3 regions of the Janthinobacterium sp. SUN137 genome follow, and region 1 is predicted to be linked to each of the others. Evidence: predicted binding sites of a transcription regulator. Region 1 holds the regulator's gene; each other region holds the start of a gene.
What was found. Region 1 encodes FNR, which switches genes on or off when oxygen is low (the NO sensors DNR and NnrR bind a similar motif). Its sites were predicted from a motif close to TTGATNNNNATCAA; they were not measured.
Positions count from the first base shown of each region.

Region 2: the regulator FNR is predicted to act here: its motif matches at 2,002-2,015, upstream of O3298_RS00225 (OmpW family protein).
Region 3: the regulator FNR is predicted to act here: its motif matches at 2,111-2,124, upstream of paaA (1,2-phenylacetyl-CoA epoxidase subunit PaaA).

Region 1 covers NZ_JAPWHZ010000004.1:63,987-68,140, forward strand. Annotated here, with positions in the region: gene ccoG (cytochrome c oxidase accessory protein CcoG) at 1-659, shown strand, start outside; gene O3298_RS20740 (FixH family protein) at 762-1,286, shown strand; gene fnr (fumarate/nitrate reduction transcriptional regulator Fnr) at 1,290-2,048, opposite strand; gene O3298_RS20750 (response regulator) at 2,298-4,154, shown strand, end outside.
Region 2 covers NZ_JAPWHZ010000001.1:49,750-53,903, reverse strand. Annotated here, with positions in the region: gene O3298_RS00240 (MerR family transcriptional regulator) at 1-286, opposite strand, end outside; gene fur (ferric iron uptake transcriptional regulator) at 356-793, opposite strand; gene O3298_RS00230 (LysR family transcriptional regulator) at 1,034-1,930, shown strand; gene O3298_RS00225 (OmpW family protein) at 2,077-2,694, shown strand; gene O3298_RS00220 (MetQ/NlpA family ABC transporter substrate-binding protein) at 2,776-3,603, opposite strand; gene O3298_RS00215 (methionine ABC transporter permease) at 3,636-4,154, opposite strand, start outside.
Region 3 covers NZ_JAPWHZ010000001.1:1,396,289-1,400,442, reverse strand. Annotated here, with positions in the region: gene O3298_RS06355 (M14-type cytosolic carboxypeptidase) at 1-503, opposite strand, end outside; gene O3298_RS06350 (hypothetical protein) at 645-899, shown strand; gene paaX (phenylacetic acid degradation operon negative regulatory protein PaaX) at 1,012-1,941, opposite strand; gene paaA (1,2-phenylacetyl-CoA epoxidase subunit PaaA) at 2,209-3,198, shown strand; gene paaB (1,2-phenylacetyl-CoA epoxidase subunit PaaB) at 3,225-3,509, shown strand; gene paaC (1,2-phenylacetyl-CoA epoxidase subunit PaaC) at 3,524-4,154, shown strand, end outside.

The DNA.
Region 1 (4,154 bases):
GCAAGAAGGCCGGCAACAACGACAAGCTGGGCGATTGCATCGACTGTACCCTGTGCGTGCAGGTGTGTCCGACCGGCATCGATATCCGTAACGGCCTGCAGTATGAATGCATCGGTTGCGCCGCTTGCGTCGATGCCTGCAACAGCGTGATGGACAAGGTCGACCGGCCACGGGGACTGGTACGCTACAGTACCGACCATGCGATGGAAAACAACTTCAATTCGAAGCAGATACGCCAGCGCGCCATGCGCCCGCGCGTCTTGATCTACACTTCCATCCTGGCCCTGATCATCATCGCCGTGTGTACTTCGCTGGCCCTGCGCACGCCCCTGAAAATGGACGTGATCCGCGACCGCGGTTCCATGGGACGCGAAGTGGAAGACGGCATGATCGAAAACGTCTACCGCCTGCAGATCATGAACACATCGGAGCAAAGCCAGCATTTCAAAATCAGCGCTTCCGGCTTGCCGGGCCTGACCTTGCTGACGCGCGAAGAAGTGACCTTGCAGCCGACGGAAACGCTGGGTTGGCCGATCCGCCTGCGCGTGCCGCACGGCGTGGGAGAGAAGGGCTCGAACAAGATTGCGATCGAATTGCAATCGCTGGACGACCCATCGCTGCATGTGCGTGAAAGCGCGGTATTCATCGTGCCACGTTAACAAGGAAAGGCGGACGGGGACCGGGTGCCCTCGCCGCCGCCACGAAGTTGCAGGAAGGCCGGTCCCCATGCGGGGACTGGCTGATTAAACAGGAGAAATATCATGTCCGACAGTCTGAAACTGCAAGCACCCGTTGCACCGTGGTACAAGCATCGCTGGCCATGGCTGCTGATGATCGGCCCCGGCCTGTCCGTGGTCGTCGGCAGCTTCATGGGCTATATCGCGTTTACGCAGCCCGATGCGCTGGTGGTGGGCGATTATTACAAGCAGGGCAAGGCGATCAACCAGGATTTGAAGCGCGACACGATCGCCAGCGACCTGGCGATGGATACGCGCCTGTCGTATGACGTGGCGCAAGCGCGCCTGACCGGTTCCGTGCACAGCTTCGGCAAGGCCTATCAGGCGCCTTTGCAGCTGCACCTAGCGCATGCGACCCTGCCGGAAAAGGATATCAAGGTGCTGGTACAGCCCGATGCGGCCGGCAATTTTTCCGTGGCGCTGCCGATGCTCGAGCGCAGCCGCTGGCAAGTGCTGGTGGAAAACGACAAACGCGAGTGGCGCCTGTCCGGCATCTGGACCTGGCCGCTGCAGCGCAGCATCGCGCTGCATGCGGACGAGGAACTGTAAGTCTTATTTGCAGACGTCCGTGCCGGCCGTAATCGCCTTCAGTTTCGCCGGCTGCAGGATTTCAATTTCCCGGTTCGAGACGCGCAGCCAGCCTTCCTTCTTGAACTTCGACAGCAGGCGGCTGACGCTCTCGATGGTCAGGCCCAGGTAGTTGCCGATTTCCTCGCGCGACATGCGCAGCTGGAAATTGCTGCCCGAATAGCCGCGCGCTTCATAGCGCGACGCCAGGTTGACGATGAAGGCGGCAAAGCGCTGCGTCGCCTGCATATTGCCCAGCAACAGCATGACGCTTTGCTCGCGCGTGATTTCCTGGCTCATCATGCGGTGGAAATGGCGCAGCAGGGTCGGCATATTGCCCAGCAATTGTTCCAGGCTGGAAAACGGGATTTCACACACTTCGCTGTCTTCCAGCGCCACCGCATTACAGTGGTGGCGGTCGGCGCTGATGGCGTCCATGCCCAGCAGTTCGCCCGCCATCTGGAAGCCCGTCACCTGCTCTTCGCCGCCCGGATTGATCTGGTACGTCTTGAAATGCCCCAGGCGGATCGCATACAGGTTCTGGAACGAGTCGCCGATACGGAACAGCGAGGCGCCGCGCACGATCTTGCGGCGGCGGCCTATGATCTGGTCCAGCCTGTCCATGTCGCCCACATCGAGGCCCATCGGCAGGCACAATTGATGCATGCTGCAGGTCGAGCATCGCGCACGCAACGCCTCCACGTTCACGGTGGGCAAGGTTGGAGTGAGTAGCGCTTCAGTCATGTCGGTACCTTTTAGAAAATGCAACAACAAGTTTACTGCATACAGCCGCATACAGGGTTGCCGTATGCCAATTTCACCGTAAATTCGGCGAATAAACGACGTCCAGCCTTTAATTATATGGCAACATCGTCAAAAGCCCATCCGGGACGGGCAATTTGCGCGGCACCGCTTGCCAAGCTGGGGCATTGATAGGAAAATTCCTGACAGCATTATCTGCCGCCTGTGCCGCCCGGTACTGAAAAGGAAATCATGAAGCCTCTCGGCATTAAAGCAAAAGTCGCGCTGGCCACCAGCCTGACCTCGATCGCCATGATCGCGCTGGTCACCATGATCCAGGTGCAGCACATGCGCGACGACTTCACCCGAGTACTGCTGAGCCAGCAATCGTCCCTGATCACCCGCACCGCTGCCGAGCTCGACGACAAGCTGGGCATGCTGCTGCAGATCGTCACCCTGACGGCCCGACAGCAGCCGCCGGAATTGATCGCCCGGCCCGCCCAATTGCGCGAATACTATTCGCGCCGCTCGATGCTGGTGCTGTTCGATGACGTGCTGGTGCTCGACGCGCATGGCGCCGTCGTGGCCGACATGCCGGAGGTAGCGGGGCGCGCCGGCATCAACGTCGCCGAGCGCGAGTATTTCCAGACCGTCCTGCGCACACGCCAGCCCATGATCACCGAACCGATGCTGGGCAAGTCGAGCGGCATGCCCATCGTGCAGATGGTGGCGCCCGTGCTGGCCGCCGATGGCCAGGTGGCCGGCGTGGTGATCGGCGTGCTGCGCCTGTACAAGGACAACCTGCTGGGCCGCCTGCGCTCGGAAAAGATCGGCAAGAACGGCTATTACTTCATCCTCACGCGCGGCGCCGTGCCGCGCTACGTGCTGCACCCCGATACCAGCCGCTTGCTGCAACCGCGCAAGCCGAACGCCAACCTGACGACGACCCAGCTGCTGAAGGAAGATGGCGAAGGCAGCATGGTCAGCACCAACAGCCGCGGCATCACGGCCGTCAACAGCTTCAAGCGCCTGAAATCCGTGAACTGGCTGCTGGCCGCCTCGCTCCCCGTCGAAGATGCCTTCGAACCGTTCGATGGCGTGCTGTACCGGCTGGTGCTGTGGAGCATCCTCGCCTCGCTGCTGGCCGCCTTTGTTCTGGGCTGGGTCACCGTGCGCCTGCTGTCGCCGCTGGTGCGCCTGCGCGACACCCTGCAAGCCCTGCGCACCAGCGGCAGCCGCTTCACGCCCGTGCCGGTGCAGCAGCGCGACGAGATCGGCGAACTGACGGAAGCGTTCAACGGCCTGATGAGCGAACGCGACCGCCTGCAGCAGGAACTCGAATCGCGCGCGGCGGAGCTGGAACAGGAACGCGACCGCGCTGAGGCGGCCAACCGCGCGAAGAGCGATTTCGTGGCCAACATGAGCCATGAAATCCGCACGCCCCTCAATGCCGTACTGGGCATGGTGTATTTGCTGGGCAATACCAGGCTCGACACGGAACAGCGCAAGTATCTGACCATGGTCAGAGTGGCGGGCCAGTCGCTGCTGGGCATCCTCAATGACGTGCTCGACTATTCGAAGATCGAGGCGCGGCGCATGGAGTTGTCGCCCGTCGAATTCGACCTCGATGAAGTCATGAATACCCTGGCCACGACGATGACGATGAATGCGGGCGAAAAGGAGCTGGAACTGGCCATCGCCGTCGAGCCCGACGTGCCGCGGCGCCTCGTGGGCGACGCCCAGCGCCTGCAGCAAATCCTCGTCAACCTGGCCGGCAACGCCATCAAGTTCACGGAGAGCGGCGAAGTGGTGGTGGCCGTCAGCCTGGCCGAGAACGAAAACGGCCGCGCCTGGCTGCGCTTCGAAGTGCGCGACACGGGCATCGGCATGACGGAACTGCAGCAACAGCAGCTGTTTGCCGCGTTTTCCCAGGGCGACCAGAGCATCACGCGGCGCTTCGGCGGCACGGGCCTGGGCCTGGCCATCAGCAAGCAGCTGATCCACATGATGGGCGGCGACATCGCCGTCGCCAGCAGCGAAGGCAAGGGCAGCCGCTTCTGGTTCAGCGTGCCCTTCGAAATGCTGGCGCAGCCGGCCGAAACGCGGCGC
Region 2 (4,154 bases), on a different contig from region 1:
GGCGCAGGCGGGCGATATCCTGCTGTATCTGCGTGCGCTTGGCGGCGATGTGCTGCGACAGGGCGGCCCAGTCCGTATCGTCGCCGGCCAGGATGGGCAGCAATTCGGCCAGGCGGAAGCCCAGCGCCTGCGCCTGGCGTATGAGTTTGACTTGCGCCAGGTCTTGCTGCGTGTAGACGCGGTAGGCGCCGGCGCGGCGCACGTCGCCCAGCAAGCCCAGCGCTTCATAGTGGCGCAAGGCCTTGGGCGAGGTGCCCGCCAGGCGGGCGATTTCTCCGATGTACATGGGTGATCCTTTCTCAAGCTTGAGCGAATCTTACCGTATGGCAGCGGCGCCCAAACGGCCCAGGCATCCTCAGGCCCGGCGCGGCGGCACTTTCTTCGCCGTGCACTCGGCGCAGGTGCCGTACAGCGACAGCGCGTGCTCGTGCAGCACGAAGCCCCGCTCGGCGGCGATCTCGTTCTGGCGCAGTTCGATGCCTTCGTCGACGAATTCATCGACCTTGCCGCAACCCGTGCAGACCAGGTGGTCGTGGTGCTGCCCTTCGTTCAGTTCGAAGACGGCGTGGCCCGATTCGAAATGCCGGCGAAACAGGATGCCCGCTTCGGCAAACTGCATCAGCACGCGGTAGATGGTGGCCAGGCCCACATCGATCTTTTCAGCCAGCAAGAGTTTGTAGACATCGTCCGCACTCAGGTGCTTGATCGTGCCTTCTTGAAACAGCTGCAGAATCCTCAAGCGGGGGATGGTCACTTTCAAGCCCGATTCACGCAGTTCCCTCAATATATCCATGTCTCCCATTCCTTTTTGTAGTCGCCCTAGCGAGGTATTGCATTATATCGCAAATGATAATCATTACCATTCTCATGTGTGTACTGTAAATAGTATGCCGCGCGGGCGGGCGGCAATCCAGTGACATCGGCGCAAGTGGCGCTTGCGTGGCGGGCAACTGATGCCAGCAGTATTGGTTGCTGATAAAAAGTGGCGGTTGAATCGCTATACTGTCCAGCAAGGAATAACAATGGAGGAAGCATGGACCGATTTGATGCGATGCGCATCTTTACGCGCATCGTCGAACTGCGCAGTTTTACGCAGGCGGCGCATGACCTCGGCTATCCGAAGGCCACCGTCACGCATGCGATCAAGCAGCTGGAAGCGCGGCTGCGCGTGCGCCTGCTGCAGCGGACCACGCGGCAAGTGACGCCCACGCCCGATGGCGACGCGTATTACCAGCGCTGCGTGCGCCTGCTGGCGGACCTGGAAGAAACGGAAGCCGTGTTCAGTTCGGCGGCGCAGCAGCCGGCCGGCAAGCTGCGCATCGACTTGCACGCGACCCTGGCCATGCACTTCGTCATGCCCGTGCTGGACCGGTTCTGCACCCGCTATCCGCTGATCGAACTGGAAATCGGCATGGGCGACCGCCTCGTCGACCTGGTGCGCGAAGGCGTCGATTGCGTGCTGCGCGTGGGCGAACTGGGCGACTCGTCGATGGTGGCGCGCCGCGTGGCGCTGCTGGAACAGGTGACGTGCGCCAGCCCCGCCTACCTGACCGCGCACGGCACGCCGGAGCATCTGGCGCAGCTGGAGGGCCACCGCGCCGTCAATTTCTTTTCCGCCCAGACTGGCAAGGTCTGGCCCTTCGATTTCAAGGTGGCGGGACAGCGCCACAGCGTGGCCTTGCCGGGCACCGTGTCCGTCAACAATGCCGACGCGTATCACGCCTGCTGCCGCGCGGGCATGGGCTTGATCCAGGCGCCCCGCTACCACCTGGAGCGGGCGCTGGCGGCCGGCGAACTGGTGGAAGTGCTGCGGGACTGGCGGCCCGACCCGCTGCCCGTGTCCGTGCTGTATCCCCATCACCGGCAATTGTCGCCGCGCGTGCGCGTGTTTGCCGACTGGGTCGCCAGCCTGTTTGCCGACGTGCATTGATGCGCTGCAATACGGCAATTTTTGACTTGGGCAAAGGAAAAAATCCCTCTGGTGATGCCATATAGCACTATTTGATGTGGATCAAAGTTTTTGTTGCACTGCACTCTTAGACTTCGCAGCGTTACTTAACGACAGAGGAAAACATAATGAAAACGTCCGCAACTGCAGCAGCAATCGTCCTGGCCGCCATCGGCGCATTCGCCGGCAACGCCATGGCACAGGAAAGCCCATGGCTGGTCCGTGCGCGCGCCGTGCATATCGATCCTGCCAACAAATCCACGCCGGTCTTGGGCAATGGCGCATCGGACACGATCCACGTCAGCAGCAAGACGATTCCTGAAATCGATATTTCGTATTTCTTCACGCCGAACATCGCTGCCGAGCTGATCCTGACGTATCCGCAAAAGCATGACGTCACCTTAGGTGGCCAAAATATCGGCACGTTCAAGCATTTGCCGCCGACCTTGTCGCTGCAATACCACTTCATGCCTGAAAAACAGTTCAGCCCATACGTGGGTGCAGGCGTGAACTATACGAATATTTCGAGCGTGAAACTGCTGAATGGCGCTGGCCGTCTGGAGCATGACAGCTGGGGCTTCGCGCTGCAAGCTGGCGTCGACTACAAGCTGGACAAAAACTGGTCGCTGAACTTCGACATCAAGAAAGTGCAGATCCGCAGCGACGTCTTCGTCGGTGCCGCCAAGGCCAGCGAAGTCAAGATCGACCCTGTCCTGATCGGCGTAGGCGTGGGCTACCGCTTCTAAGCATGGCATGACTGCGCCCGCGCGGCGCGGACAATAAAAAAGGACGGCCTTGGCCGTCCTTTTTGCATGACATGTAGCAGTTTATTTTTTCAGCGTTTTTTCCAGTGCCAGCTGGTAATCCGTCTTTTCGTAGCCGGCCAAATACTTGTTCGTCGCGTCGAGGAAGGCGCGCGAGCGGTAGGCCGCTTCCAGGTCCTTGACCCATGGCTTGGCCTTGTCGGCCGTGCGGATGGCGACCAGGTTGATGTAGCTGTCCGAAATCTTTTCCACGCTCAGGGCAGACGTCAGCTTCATGCCGGCGGCCAGGGCGAAGTTACCGTTCACGAAAGCGTAGTCGGCGTCGGCCAGCGAACGTGGCAGCTGTGCCGCTTCCAGCGGTACCAGTTTCAGCTTCTTCGGGTTTTCCAGCACGTCGCGCTCGGATGCGCGCAGCGGGTCGACGTTCGGTTTCAGCTTGATCCAGCCCATCTTGGCCAGCATCACCAGCGCGCGCGCCTGGTTGGTCGGGTCGTTCGGCATGGTGATGGTGGCGCCATTCTTGACTTCCGCAAGCGTTTTCTGCTTGCCGCCGTACAGACCGATCGGCATGGTCGGCACGGTGATCAATGAGCTCAGTGGCAGCTTGTTATCGGTGGCGAACTTGGTCAGGTAGACGATGTGCTGGAACACGTTGGCGTCCAGCGAGCCTTCGGCCAGCGCGTAGTTCGGCTGCACGTAGTCGTTGAATTCCACGATCTTGACCTTGTAACCCTGTTTTTCCAGGATAGGCTTGATGCCCAGCTTCAGCTGGTCCGAATACGGGCCGGAGCTGGTGCCGATGACGAGTTCTTTCGGGTCCTTGGCGTGGGCGGCGGTGGCGAAGGCCAGGCTGGCAGCGGCCAGGAGCAGGTTGCGGCGAATGTGGTTCATGCTTTTCCTTGTACTGAAATACTGAATATGAATTAACGTTTGTCGAGGCGCTTGGCGATGCGCGTGCCGGCGAACTGGATGGTTTGCACCAGCACGATCAGGATGGCCACGGTGGCGACCATGATGTCCGTCTCGAAGCGGTAGTAGCCGTAGCGGATGGCCAGGTCGCCGATGCCGCCGCCGCCCACCACGCCGGCCACGGCCGAATACGACAGGAAGCTGATCGACAGCACGGTCAGGGCCAGCACCAGGCCGGAACGCGCTTCCACCAGCAGCACGCGGAAGATGATCTGCATTTCCGACGCGCCCATGGCGTGCGCCGCCTCGATCACGCCGCGCGGCACTTCGCGCAGGTTCTGTTCGACCAGGCGCGCCAGGTAGGGAATGGCGGCAAACGACAGCGGTACGCTGGCTGCCAGCGGGCCGATCGAGGTGCCCGCGATGATGCGCGTAAACGGCGTCAGGGCCACCAGCAGGATGATGAAGGGGAAGCTGCGCACGGTGTTCACCAGCCAGCCGAGTATCGTCGACAGCGGCCGGTTTTCCAGCGA
Region 3 (4,154 bases), on a different contig from region 1:
GGATGCTGGCGCGCGATGACCCAGACTTTCTTTTCGGCATCGGCGTCGCCGACCACCAGCAGATTCATGTCGCGGCCTTCCACGGTGCTACCCAGGTCGATCAAGCGCACCAGCGGCGACGCTTGCGCGCTGTCGATCAGGGCCAGGTGGCGGTCCCATGGGTACGGCTCGAAGTAGGCGTAGTACACGCTTTCCTCTTCCGGCGTGTGTTCGATGGTCATCACCGTGCCGTCAAAGCTGGTCGGTACGCGGAACCAGGTTTCGCGGTCGTAGCTGGCCACGGCCTGGTAATCTTTCCAGCCGTCCGGGTAGGCCGACTTGCCTGCGTTCATGAAGCGGATCGTGCACGCCTCGCCTTGCGCGCCTTGCAGGCGGAAGTAAAACCACTGCGTGATGTCGGCGTGGGAATCCTTGCGGATGTTCAGCTCGATGGATTGGGCATCGTCGGCGCGCAGCACCTCGATCGCGCCGGCGTCGAATTGCTGGCTGATTTTAATGGTCATGTGTGTTCCTGATAAAAACGTATGGGTTTTGCATCGTGTGCAATGGCGCGATGATACCTGTTTTGCGGTGGACTTTGTGCTGGCGCAAACGATGACGGACGCGCTTTGCTAACGTGATAGCTCCGACACGGGGAGGCCATCATGGATGACAACGGCAAACACATACGCGAACTGGAAAAGAAAATCAGCGCCCTCAGCGACGCCCTGGCGCACCTGGGCAAGGGCACGACCTTGCAGGAATTGCTGCGCATCATACGTTTCCCCGGCTATACGACGCCGGCCGAATTCACCTTCAACGTCGCCATCCTCGACACCATGCTGGTACAGGCCAATGCGCTGGAAAAGCTGGGACAGGATTTATTGGCAGGGGCGAAACAGGTGGTAGCAAAACAGTGAGCGCAGGCTCGGACGTATTCCTGAGCGCCTGAAAAATGGCCAGGGCCTGGCGCAGGGCCGCAGGCGGTACGAACGGACGCCCAGACCCTGCAACATCGTCATGGACGTTTTATCAGGTGTTCAGGCCGCCAAAACGTTCGTAGAACCACGGCTCCACATCGGGCGCCTGCGCATCTTCGCGCCGCAAGGTGGCCAGGATATGTTCCTCGGCCGCCGCGTACGTGATGCGGTACAGGTCGCGGGCCAGCGCATACGCCTGCGTGCCGGGCCACGGTTCGGGCAGCAGCTCGACGGGCAGTTGCGGGTCGTGCAGTTGCACGCGGCGGTAGGCGTGCGTCAGCAGCGAGCGGATGACGAACGCTTGCTCCGCATCGAACACGGGTGCTTCTTGCAGCAAGGTCAGCAGTGGTTGGAAACTGGCGATGAATTTTTGGTAGCCGGCTATGACTTCCGATAAATCCCAGCAGTCGCCCACCATGTCGCGCAGGGGACGCGTGCTGACGCCCGGCAATTCCGTGGTGTGGCAGACATACAGCTTGCCCTGCACTTCATTGCGCACGAGGATATCTTCCAGCGCCTCCGTATTGCTGGCCGGGTGGCCAAAGATGCCAGGCGAGATCAAGCCATAGCCAGCCCACAATAATTCCTTGCGCAGCGCCCCCCGCTCGGTGGCGCCGATGCTGCCGGCCGGCCCGATCACCAGGGTCCAGCTGCCATCCCAGTGCACGACCAGCGGTGCATAGATGCGGCGATAGGCGCGCTCGAAGCGGGCCAGCGCCTCCGGACGTATCGTATAGGCGCTGCGGCGGCCGTCGCGCTGCGAGCTGAGCCAGCCTTCCTGCGCCAGGCGGAACACGCTGGTGCGCAATAAACGGTCATTCACGCCAAACGGCGCCAGCAGTTCGATCAGGCTGCCCAGCCAGATGGCGCCGCCGCGCGGCACGATGGCGTCGCCAAAGATGGTCATCACCAGGGACTTCGAGCGCGGTGGGTCGCTTTCCAGGAAATCGGCTATCCATGCCGTGCAGCGGGTGTTCTTCATGTGGTTCCGGTCTGGCCGTGTTGCGGTCGGTTCAATAAAAGCAGCAGTTTACTTGGCTGCGCGGGTAGCGCGGCAATAATTTGCCGGAAGCGCTGGTGGCGCTTCGCAGTGTTTTCTCATAAGCAATATCATACGCACAAAAAAGCTGCACAAGATACGATTTTTTAAAATGATTCATATCAAGTGTATGCAAATCGTTTTTTGTATCGTATTATCTGTTCATCGCACCGCGTTGCTGCGCAAAATCAAAGACATGGGAGACAGATCATGTACGCACAAATGGTTGAAACCGGCCTCAAGAACGTCCGTTCCCTCGACGACATGGGTCAAGAAGAGCGCGCTTTCCAGGCGCGCATCGACGAAGGCATCAAGATCGAGGCCAAGGACTGGATGCCGGACGCTTACCGCAAGACCCTGATCCGCCAGATTTCGCAGCACGCGCACTCGGAAATCGTCGGCCAATTGCCTGAAGGTAATTGGGTCACGCGTGCGCCCACCCTGAAACGTAAATCGATCCTGCTGGCGAAGATCCAGGACGAAGCCGGCCACGGCCTGTACCTGTATAGCGCCGCGGAAACCTTGGGCGTGTCGCGCGACGACTTGCTGGCCGCCTTGCATTCGGGCAAAGCCAAGTATTCCAGCATCTTTAACTATCCGACCCTGTCGTGGGCCGACATGGGCGCCATCGGCTGGCTGGTCGACGGCTCCGCCATCATCAACCAGATTCCCCTGTGCCGCTGCTCGTACGGCCCGTATGCGCGCGCCATGATCCGCGTCTGCAAGGAAGAATCGTTCCATGCGCGCCAGGGCTACGACATCATGATGTCGCTGTGCAAGGGCACGCCCGCGCAGAAAGCCATGGCGCAGGATGCGCTGAACCGCTGGTGGTGGCCGTCGCTGATGATGTTCGGTCCATCGGACGCCGCTTCCGTCAACAGCGCCCAGTCGGCGCAATGGCGCATCAAGCTGTTCTCGAACGACGAATTGCGCCAGCGCATGGTCGACCAGACCGTGCCGCAAATCGAATACCTGGGCCTGACCGTGCCCGATCCCGACCTGAAGTTCAATGCGGAAACGGGCCATTATGAATTCGGCGAGATCGACTGGTCCGAGTTCAACAATGTCTTGAAGGGCAATGGCCCGTGCAACCGCGAACGCCTGCAAACGCGCGTGAAAGCGTATGAAGACGGCGAATGGTTCCGCGATGCCTTGGTCGCCTACGCCGACAAGCAAGCCGCTAGCAAAGCGGCAGCCTGAAAACATCTATAAAAGGGGATAGCAACATGAGCAAAGAATGGCCTTTGTGGGAAGTTTTCATCCGCAGCCAGCACGGCCTGGCGCACAAGCATGTGGGCAGCCTGCACGCTTCCGACGCCACCATGGCGGTCAACCATGCGCGCGACGTCTACACGCGCCGCAATGAAGGCGTGAGCATCTGGGTGGTGCGCGCGGCCGATATCGTCGCCAGCAGCCCCGGCGACAAGGGCGCCCTGTTCGAGCCATCGAACAGCAAGGTGTACCGCCATCCCACCTTCTTCCCGATGCCGGAAGAAGTCAAGAATCTGTGATGGGAGCGCCTGCAATGGATGACAAGGTCAATTACCTTCTGCGCCTGGGCGACAACGCCCTGATCCTCAGTCAGCAGCTGTCGCAGCTGTGCGGCAAGGGTCCCGCGCTGGAAGAGGACATGGCGCTGACCAACGTGGCGCTGGACCTGCTGGGCCAGACGCGTTTGTGGTTCAGCTATGCGGCCGAGCTGGAAAACGCGGGCCGCGACGAGGACGACATCGCCTTCCTGCGCGATGCCCACGATTTCAAGAATTGTCTGCTGGTCGAGCAGCCGAACGGCAATTACGCCGACACGATGATGCGCCAGTTCTTCTTCGACAGCTGGCACTACTTCCAGCTGCTGGAACTGACGAAATCGACGGATGCGCGCATCGTCGAGGTGGCGCAAAAGTCGATCAAGGAAGTGACCTATCACCTGCGCCGCAGCGGCGATCTCGTCGTGCGCCTCGGCGACGGCACGGCGGACAGCCACGCGAAAACGCAGGCCGCCGCCGACAAGCTGTGGATGTACACGGGCGAGATGTTCAAGTATGACGCCGTCGACCAGGCCATGGTGGCCGCCGGCATCGCGCCGCCATCCGACATCCTGCGTCAGGCGTTTCTGGAACACGTGGCCGAGATCTTCGCCGAAGCCACCTTGAGCA